Regions from separate parts of the Sediminibacillus dalangtanensis genome, predicted to be linked through region 2. Evidence: a T-box and tRNA genes for the amino acid it is inferred to sense, from the RefSeq annotation. Region 2 holds a T-box; the other holds one or more tRNA genes.
What was found. A T-box is a leader RNA that pairs with one kind of tRNA and senses whether it is charged. The one in region 2 lies ahead of ileS (isoleucine--tRNA ligase), so its partner is inferred to be a tRNA-Ile.
Positions count from the first base shown of each region.

Region 1: it has a tRNA-Ile gene. The T-box ahead of ileS (isoleucine--tRNA ligase) is inferred to sense a tRNA for this amino acid. The anticodon was not compared.

Region 1 covers NZ_CP046956.1:58,620-63,148, reverse strand. The annotation lists rRNA gene ERJ70_RS00385 (23S ribosomal RNA) at 1-1,039, opposite strand, end outside; tRNA gene ERJ70_RS00380 (tRNA-Ala) at 1,169-1,244, opposite strand; tRNA gene ERJ70_RS00375 (tRNA-Ile) at 1,252-1,328, opposite strand; rRNA gene ERJ70_RS00370 (16S ribosomal RNA) at 1,436-3,001, opposite strand; gene pgmB (beta-phosphoglucomutase) at 3,309-3,986, opposite strand; gene ERJ70_RS00360 (hypothetical protein) at 4,050-4,259, opposite strand; gene pdaB (polysaccharide deacetylase family sporulation protein PdaB) at 4,440-4,529, shown strand, end outside.
Region 2 covers NZ_CP046956.1:1,701,176-1,705,704, forward strand. The annotation lists gene ERJ70_RS08590 (cell division protein SepF) at 1-225, shown strand, start outside; gene ERJ70_RS08595 (YggT family protein) at 231-497, shown strand; gene ERJ70_RS08600 (YlmH family RNA-binding protein) at 536-1,309, shown strand; gene ERJ70_RS08605 (DivIVA domain-containing protein) at 1,415-1,930, shown strand; T-box leader at 2,005-2,225, shown strand; gene ileS (isoleucine--tRNA ligase) at 2,320-4,529, shown strand, end outside.

The DNA of each region.
Region 1 (4,529 bases), 1.6 Mb from region 2:
GCGGTCTGGGCTGTTTCCCTTTCGACTATGAACCTTATCACCCATAGTCTGACTCCCAAGATCGAGTGGCTGGCATTCGGAGTTTGACTGAATTCGGTAACCCGATGAGGGCCCCTAGTCCAATCAGTGCTCTACCTCCAGTACTCAACTCTTGAGGCTAGCCCTAAAGCTATTTCGGAGAGAACCAGCTATCTCCGTGTTCGATTGGCATTTCACCCCTACCCACACCTCATCCCCGCGTTTTTCAACACGCGTGGGTTCGGGCCTCCAGTCAGTGTTACCTGACCTTCACCCTGGACATGGGTAGATCACACGGTTTCGGGTCTACGACCCCCTACTCTATTCGCCCTGTTCAGACTCGCTTTCGCTGCGGCTCCGTCTATCCGACTTAACCTTGCAGGAGATCGTAACTCGCCGGTTCATTCTACAAAAGGCACGCCGTCACCCATTAACGGGCTTCGACTACTTGTAGGCACACGGTTTCAGGTTCTCTTTCACTCCCCTTCCGGGGTGCTTTTCACCTTTCCCTCACGGTACTGGTTCACTATCGGTCACTAGGGAGTATTTAGCCTTGGGAGATGGTCCTCCCGGATTCCGACGGAATTCCTCGTGTTCCGCCGTACTCAGGATCCACTCCGGAGGAAACAATCTTTCAACTACAGGGCTCTTACCTTCTTTGGCTGATCGTTCCAGATCGATTCGCTTAAACTGTTTCTTGGTAACTCCGATGGAGTGTCCTACAACCCCAGAGAGCAAGCTCTCTGGTTTGGGCTGTTTCCGTTTCGCTCGCCGCTACTTGGGAAATCGCATTTGCTTTCTCTTCCTCCGGGTACTGAGATGTTTCAGTTCCCCGGGTCTGCCTCACTTATCCTATGAATTCAGATAAGCGTCCTGCCCCATTACGGGCAGGGGGTTCCCCCATTCGGAAATTCCCGGATCAATGCCTACGTACGGCTCCCCGAGACATATCGGTGTTTGTCCCGTCCTTCATCGGCTCCTAGTGCCAAGGCATCCACCGTGCGCCCTTCTTCACTTAACTTATCGTTCGTGAATGACGTGTTACTTCAATGTCGTTGAATGTCTTGCATAGTCTAGTTCCGGCTCCTGCTGAGCAGTCGCCTTCACTTCCTATTTTCTTATCTAGTTTTCAAGGTACAAGTAATTAAAATGGTGGAGCCTAGCGGGATCGAACCGCTGACCTCCTGCGTGCAAAGCAGGCGCTCTCCCAGCTGAGCTAAGGCCCCGAATGGATGGTGGGCCTGAGTGGACTTGAACCACCGACCTCACGCTTATCAGGCGTGCGCTCTAACCAACTGAGCTACAGGCCCATCCTTGCGGAGAAGATAATACGGGTATAGGGAATTGATCCCTCAAAACTGAACCAAACAACCAAGTATGTCCTGTGTTTAGCTCGTAAGAGCTAATTTATCCTTAGAAAGGAGGTGATCCAGCCGCACCTTCCGATACGGCTACCTTGTTACGACTTCACCCCAATCATTGGCCCCACCTTCGGCGGCTGGCTCCAAAAAGGTTACCTCACCGACTTCGGGTGTTGCCAACTCTCGTGGTGTGACGGGCGGTGTGTACAAGGCCCGGGAACGTATTCACCGCGGCATGCTGATCCGCGATTACTAGCGATTCCGGCTTCATGCAGGCGAGTTGCAGCCTGCAATCCGAACTGAGAATGGTTTTATGGGATTTGCTTCACCTCGCGGTTTCGCTTCCCTTTGTACCATCCATTGTAGCACGTGTGTAGCCCAGGTCATAAGGGGCATGATGATTTGACGTCATCCCCACCTTCCTCCGGTTTGTCACCGGCAGTCACCCTAGAGTGCCCAACTGAATGCTGGCAACTAAGGTCAAGGGTTGCGCTCGTTGCGGGACTTAACCCAACATCTCACGACACGAGCTGACGACAACCATGCACCACCTGTCACTCTGTCCCCGAAGGGAAACCTCTATCTCTAGAGGAATCAGAGGATGTCAAGACCTGGTAAGGTTCTTCGCGTTGCTTCGAATTAAACCACATGCTCCACCGCTTGTGCGGGCCCCCGTCAATTCTTTTGAGTTTCAGCCTTGCGGCCGTACTCCCCAGGCGGAGTGCTTAATGCGTTAACTTCAGCACTAAGGGGCGGAAACCCCCTAACACCTAGCACTCATCGTTTACGGCGTGGACTACCAGGGTATCTAATCCTGTTCGCTCCCCACGCTTTCGCGCCTCAGCGTCAGTTACAGACCAGAGAGCCGCCTTCGCCACTGGTGTTCCTCCACATATCTACGCATTTCACCGCTACACGTGGAATTCCGCTCTCCTCTTCTGTACTCAAGTTCCCCAGTTTCCAATGACCCTCCACGGTTAAGCCGTGGGCTTTCACATCAGACTTAAGGAACCGCCTGCGCGCGCTTTACGCCCAATAATTCCGGACAACGCTTGCCCCCTACGTATTACCGCGGCTGCTGGCACGTAGTTAGCCGGGGCTTCCTCGTCAGGTACCGTCAAGGTACCGCCTTGTTCAAACGGTACTTGTTCTTCCCTGACAACAGAACTTTACGATCCGAAGACCTTCATCGTTCACGCGGCGTTGCTCCGTCAGACTTTCGTCCATTGCGGAAGATTCCCTACTGCTGCCTCCCGTAGGAGTCTGGGCCGTGTCTCAGTCCCAGTGTGGCCGATCACCCTCTCAGGTCGGCTACGCATCGTTGCCTTGGTAGGCCATTACCCTACCAACTAGCTAATGCGCCGCGGGCCCATCTGTAAGTGACAGCCAAAAGGCCGCCTTTCAACCTTCCTCCATGCAGAGGAAGGTATTACCCGGTATTAGCCCCGGTTTCCCGGAGTTATCCCGATCTTACAGGCAGGTTGCCCACGTGTTACTCACCCGTCCGCCGCTCGTTCCACAGGCTTCACCCCGAAGGGATCTGCCTGCTTCCCGCGCTCGACTTGCATGTATTAGGCACGCCGCCAGCGTTCGTCCTGAGCCAAGATCAAACTCTCCATAAAAAGTGAGCTTGCTTGCTCGTTCAAAAACTAGCTTGTATATCTCGCTTGACATACTGGTTGTTTTGTTCAGTTTTCAAAGATCAAATTTTGTTGCGTCGTTTTTGGCGACGAAATATAATATAACATGGTTACAAGTAAGTGTCAATGTTTTTTGGAACAAAATATTTTTATTGTTGAACACAGACATTTAGCGCTGACTTGCAACAAAAAATAATATACCACACCACTGTTTGTTTATCAATAGTAAATTTAAAAGCTTTCCATCCTATTCCTTATGGAAAACTTAGCTATGACACGTCACGCTTGATTATGCTTTTTTATGCTCGTTGATTTTCTTCGCCAGACTATCCAAAGCCAAGTGGCTAGTATCCGATATGACCCAATCCGCTTGACCTAGATATTCCCTTTCCCCTACACCGACAGCATACATCCCCGCTGCTTTGATTGCCTTTACTCCGGAACTGGCATCTTCAATTCCGACACAACACGCTGCAGGAACCCCAAGTTGTTTCGCTGCCGTTAAAAATACCTCTGGATCCGGTTTTCCCCGTTCCACTTTGGCCGCATCAACCAATGTATCAAGTAAATCTGTCACCTGTAATCGTTCAATAACCGTCTGTGCATTCTTACTTGCAGAAGCGAGACCCGTTTTTATGCCTGCTTGTTTTACTTCTTTCATAAAGGATTCTACGCCAGGCAATAAATCTTCTGGACTGATCTTTTGGATCAGTTTCTGATAATGTTCATTCTTCTTTGCTGCTAATCGTTGTTTCTCTTCTTCTGAGTAAGTTTGATTGCTTTGCTGCAGAATTATCTCCAACGAGTCGATTCGGCTCAGGCCCTTTAACTGTTCATTAAAAGAACGATCAAAAGGGATATTCAGTTCGTCCGCCAGAGCTTTCCACGCCAAAAAATGATATTCCGCTGTATCCGTTATTACTCCGTCTAAATCATAGATAATTGCTTCTATCTCCATTATAACCATCCTCCATCACGATAATATCCATTACCATGACTATACCACAAAGAGAACGGGTGTTAATCGGCCTTATCCATTCAATATGTACTTTCTGCACTCCTTATCCTCAGCTACCTTGCGAAACAGCTGAAACAGAATACGGTAACGTTCCTTCATTGCCCGCCTCACTAAATGATCAATTCGATTATCCTCCATATCCAGCAAAAGTTCCTCCAGCTCCCGTTTTATGAGATACTCCATTTCCTTCCGTTCTCTTTCGTCGACCAACAGCCCAATCATCCAATCGCCCCCAATAATTGTATAAATGTTCTACTATGATACCCGCCTTTCATTTTTTTATAATCGGCCGTATGCAAACGGAAAATTCAGAAACTTTTCGGACGGAGAATCTTCTTTGCTTTGGTTCATGAATGTCCATTCCCCATCATAAAATAAAGCAAGTCCAAAAGGAGGGGAGCAATGGAACATTTTTATGTCATGAAAGTGAATCGATGGAAGCGCTGGGCCTTCATCGTAGTAGCAGCACTTTTTTCTGCATTTATTATATGG
Region 2 (4,529 bases):
ATCGCTGATAATATTGTCAATCGCAGAGCGGTTGTGATTAATTTGCAGCGTGTCGACCATAACCAGGCAAAGCGGATTGTCGACTTTTTGAGCGGTACCGTTTATGCTGTGTCTGGAGACATCCAAAAACTCGGCAGCCATACATTCCTCTGTACGCCGGATAATGTCGATGTTTCCGGTACGATTTCCGATATGTTTGAAGAAGATTTAGACAAAAGGTGGTAGTCCCAGTGTATCAATTATATACAATACTTTTTTATGCAATTGAAATTTACAGTTTTGCTTTGATTGCCTACATTTTGATGTCCTGGTTTCCCGGTGCAAGGGAATCCTCGTTTGGAAGTTTTCTAGCTAAAATATGCGAACCGTATTTGGAGCCCTTCCGGAAAATCATCCCGCCGCTAGGCATGATCGATATTTCACCAATTGTTGCAATCCTGGTACTTAATTTCGCAACAAGAGGGTTGGCAGTATTGTTTGGCTTTGGCGGTTTTTAATCCGCAATAAACACTAATGGAAACAGTTGGGTGACTCAATGGATATTTATCAACACTTTCGTAAAGAAGAACAACCTTTTATTGATCAAGTACTTTCCTGGCAGGAGGAATTGGAACGCAGTTATCAGCGAAAGGTGACAGACTTTCTCGATCCGCGCGAACAGAAAATTTTCGGTTCTTTGATTGGCGGGAAAGAAGATTTTCGTTGGCGTCTATTTGGAGGAAGCCCTTCTGCTGAAAGAAAAAGAGCCATACTTGCCCCTTATTATGAAGAGATAGTACTGGATGATTTCGAGTTGGTACTGCTTGAAGCTGATTATCCAGTTAAATTTGTCAGCCTGGCACATCGTGATGTTATGGGTGCCTTTCTTTCCATGGGAATCAAACGAAAAAAACTCGGTGATCTAGTTGTCAAGGACGGGCTTATCCAAATTATAACAGCAGCTGAAATAGCGCCGTATGTCAAAATGAATTTGACTAACATAAAAAACGCCGGTGTCCGTTTCGAAGAAGTATCATTTGAACGGTTGATGGAGAAAGAGGAGCAATGGCAAGAAAAAAATATGACGGTAGCTTCCCTTCGTCTGGACGTCCTGGTAAAAGAAATTTATCAAGTTTCCCGGCAAACAGCCGTGCAGTTCATCGAAAAAGGATTAGTGAAAGTCAACTTCCGTGTCGTTGACTCCCCGGCTTTTACTTTGGAACAGGGTGATTTGTTGTCTTTAAGGGGAAAAGGCAGAAGTCATGTGAAGGAAATCCATGGACGTAGTAAAAAAGAGAAATGGAAAATTACTGCGGAAATCTTGAAATAAGCAAAAAACATGCAGGATTTTCTTCGATTTTGTCGAATTTCTCTGTTACAGTATTGCGCACTTTTTGTTATCCTAAATTATTCTAACAGACAGGAGGTGGCCGATGTGCCATTGACACCACTAGATATTCATAACAAGGAATTCACCCGGAAATTCAAAGGATATGATGAAGATGAGGTGAATGAATTCCTGGACCAGGTTATCAAAGATTATGAGACGGTCATTCGGGAAAAAAAGGATTTGAAAGAAAGGTTAGACCAGTTAAATGAGCGATTGGGCCATTTTACGAATATTGAAGAGACCTTGAACAAATCGATCCTGGTAGCACAGGAAACTGCCGAGGAAGTGAAGGGGAATGCCACAAAAGAATCCAAACTGATCATCAAAGAAGCGGAAAAAAATGCGGATCGGATTATCAATGAGGCATTGCATAAATCCCGTCGGATAGCAATGGAAGTAGAAGAACTGAAAAAACAGGCAAAGGTGTTCAGAACCCGTTTGAAAATGCTTGTAGAAGCCCAGCTTGATATGATTGAAAATGATGACTGGGACGGATTGCTGACCACAGAAGTCGATCCGGAAACTGAATATGAAAAAGAGGCAGTCGAAAATAATTATTAAACCTTGACGTTTTCATGAATTTTACATATAATTCATAAACATAATGCTACTATTTCTGTAAAGTAAATTAATTGATAAATACGAAGACAGGGACAGTACAGGAAGAAGCATGCTGTATTAGCGATCCGGGGACGGTGTGAGCCCGGAACAGAGCCTTTCTGGAAAATCACCCTTAAGTATCCGCGTTGAAATAGAGTAGGGGCGGACGTCTTGTTCACGTTACGAATTTCAAGTGGAAGGATTCTTTCGTTGTCCTTCTATAAGGGTGGTACCGCGAGTCCTTCTCGTCCCTTCGGGATGAGAGGGGCTTTTTTTATTTTCCTGCCATTCGTGGATTGTCTAGACTATTTGCAGATAGATTTGCACAGCTAACAAGGAGGAAAGAGAAGATGGATTATAAACAAACGTTGCTCATGCCAAAGACAGCTTTTCCGATGCGGGGAAACTTGCCGAACAAAGAGCCGAAGATGCAGGAAGAATGGGATCAGAACAAGATGTACGAAAAAGTCCAGCAGCGCACGGAAGGAAGACCGCTATTCGTCCTTCATGATGGACCTCCATACGCTAATGGGGACCTGCATATGGGGCACGCCTTGAATAAGATACTGAAAGATTTTATTGTAAGGTATAAGTCAATGGCCGGCTTCCATGCTCCGTATGTTCCCGGTTGGGACACCCACGGATTGCCGATTGAACAGGCGCTGGCAAAAAAGAAAGTCAACCGCAAGAAAATGACGGTGGCTGAATTTAGACAAAAGTGTGCGGAATATGCTTTAAAGCAAGTCGATAATCAACGGACGCAGTTTAAGCAGCTGGGAGTTCGTGGCGATTGGGAAAATCCTTATATTACATTGAACAAGGATTATGAAGCTGCCCAGATCAAGGTTTTCGGTGAGATGGCGAGAAAGGGATATATTTATAAAGGGCTTAAACCGGTTTATTGGTCCCCTTCTTCTGAGTCAGCGCTTGCCGAGGCGGAAATTGAATACCAAGATAAGCGATCGGCTTCCATTTATGTTGCGTTTGAGGTGAAAGACGGGAAAGATGTCCTGGATGGTGATGAGAAATTCATCATTTGGACGACAACTCCATGGACGATCCCTGCCAACCTGGCGATCAGTCTTCACCCTGACTTGGATTATGCAGTAGTGAAAGTGGATGGTTACAAGTACGTAATCGCTCATGACATGCTGGAGACTGTTACCCAAGTGCTTGAGTGGAACGATCCAGAAGTAATCAAGACGTTTAAAGGCAGGGATGCAGAGCGCGTCGTCACGAAGCATCCTTTTTACGACCGTGACTCCCTGGTAGTGCTTGGGGAACATGTCACAACAGAAAGTGGTACTGGGTGTGTTCACACTGCACCTGGGCATGGGGAAGACGACTTTTATGTAGGCAACAGATATGGTCTTGAGGTGCTTTGCCCGGTTGATGAAAAAGGAAACTTCACCGATGAAGCACCTGGTTTTGAAGGGCAATTTTATGATTCTGCCAATAAAGAGATCACACAAAAGTTGGAGGAAGTGGGTGCCTTATTAAAACTCGAATTTATTACGCACTCCTATCCTCATGACTGGAGAACGAAAAAACCGACTATTTTCCGTGCAACCAATCAATGGTTTGCTTCCATCAAAGATTTTCGCGAAGATATCCTGAATGAAATTCAACGAATCAACTGGTACCCTGGCTGGGGTGAAACGAGACTGTTCAACATGGTCCGAGATCGGGAAGATTGGTGTATCTCGCGTCAAAGAGCTTGGGGAGTACCAATTCCGGTGTTTTACGGAGAGGATCGTACACCTATCATTACCGAGGAAACGATTGAACATGTCTCCAAATTGTTCCGGAAGCATGGATCAAACATCTGGTTTGAATGGGAGGCGAAAGATCTGCTTCCGGAAGGATACACTTCCGAACACAGTCCTAACGGCAAGTTTACAAAGGAAACAGATATCATGGATGTATGGTTCGATTCCGGTTCCTCCCATGAAGCCGTTTTGAAAGGCCGCCCGGAACTTCAACGGCCGGCAGACGTTTATTTGGAAGGATCCGACCAATATCGCGGTTGGTTTAACTCGTCCATTTCCACTGCGGTGGCTGTGACAGGAAAGGCACCATATGAAGCAATTATCAGCCATGGTTTTGCACTGGATGGTCAAGGCAGAAAAATGAGTAAGTCGGTAGGTAATGTAGTCGTTCCTTCTAAAATCATGAAACAATATGGTGCGGATATTTTAAGACTATGGGTTGCTTCTGTCGATTATCAGGCAGATGTGAGAATTTCGGATGAAATCATCAAGCAAACTTCTGAAGGGTATCGTAAGATTCGTAATACGTTCCGTTTTATGCTCGGAAACCTGCAGGACTTTGATCCATCCAAAGATAAAGTGTCTTATGAAGATTTAGAAGAAGTGGACCGTTACATGCTGATTCAATTGCAGGAGCTTATCGAGAAAGTACGACATGCTTATGATCATTACGAATTCTCGACTATTTATAACAATATCCACAATTTCTGTTCGATTTCGTTAAGTTCTTTCTATTTAGATTTTGCCAAAGATGTATTGTATATTGAATCGGCCAACGATCATAGAAGAAG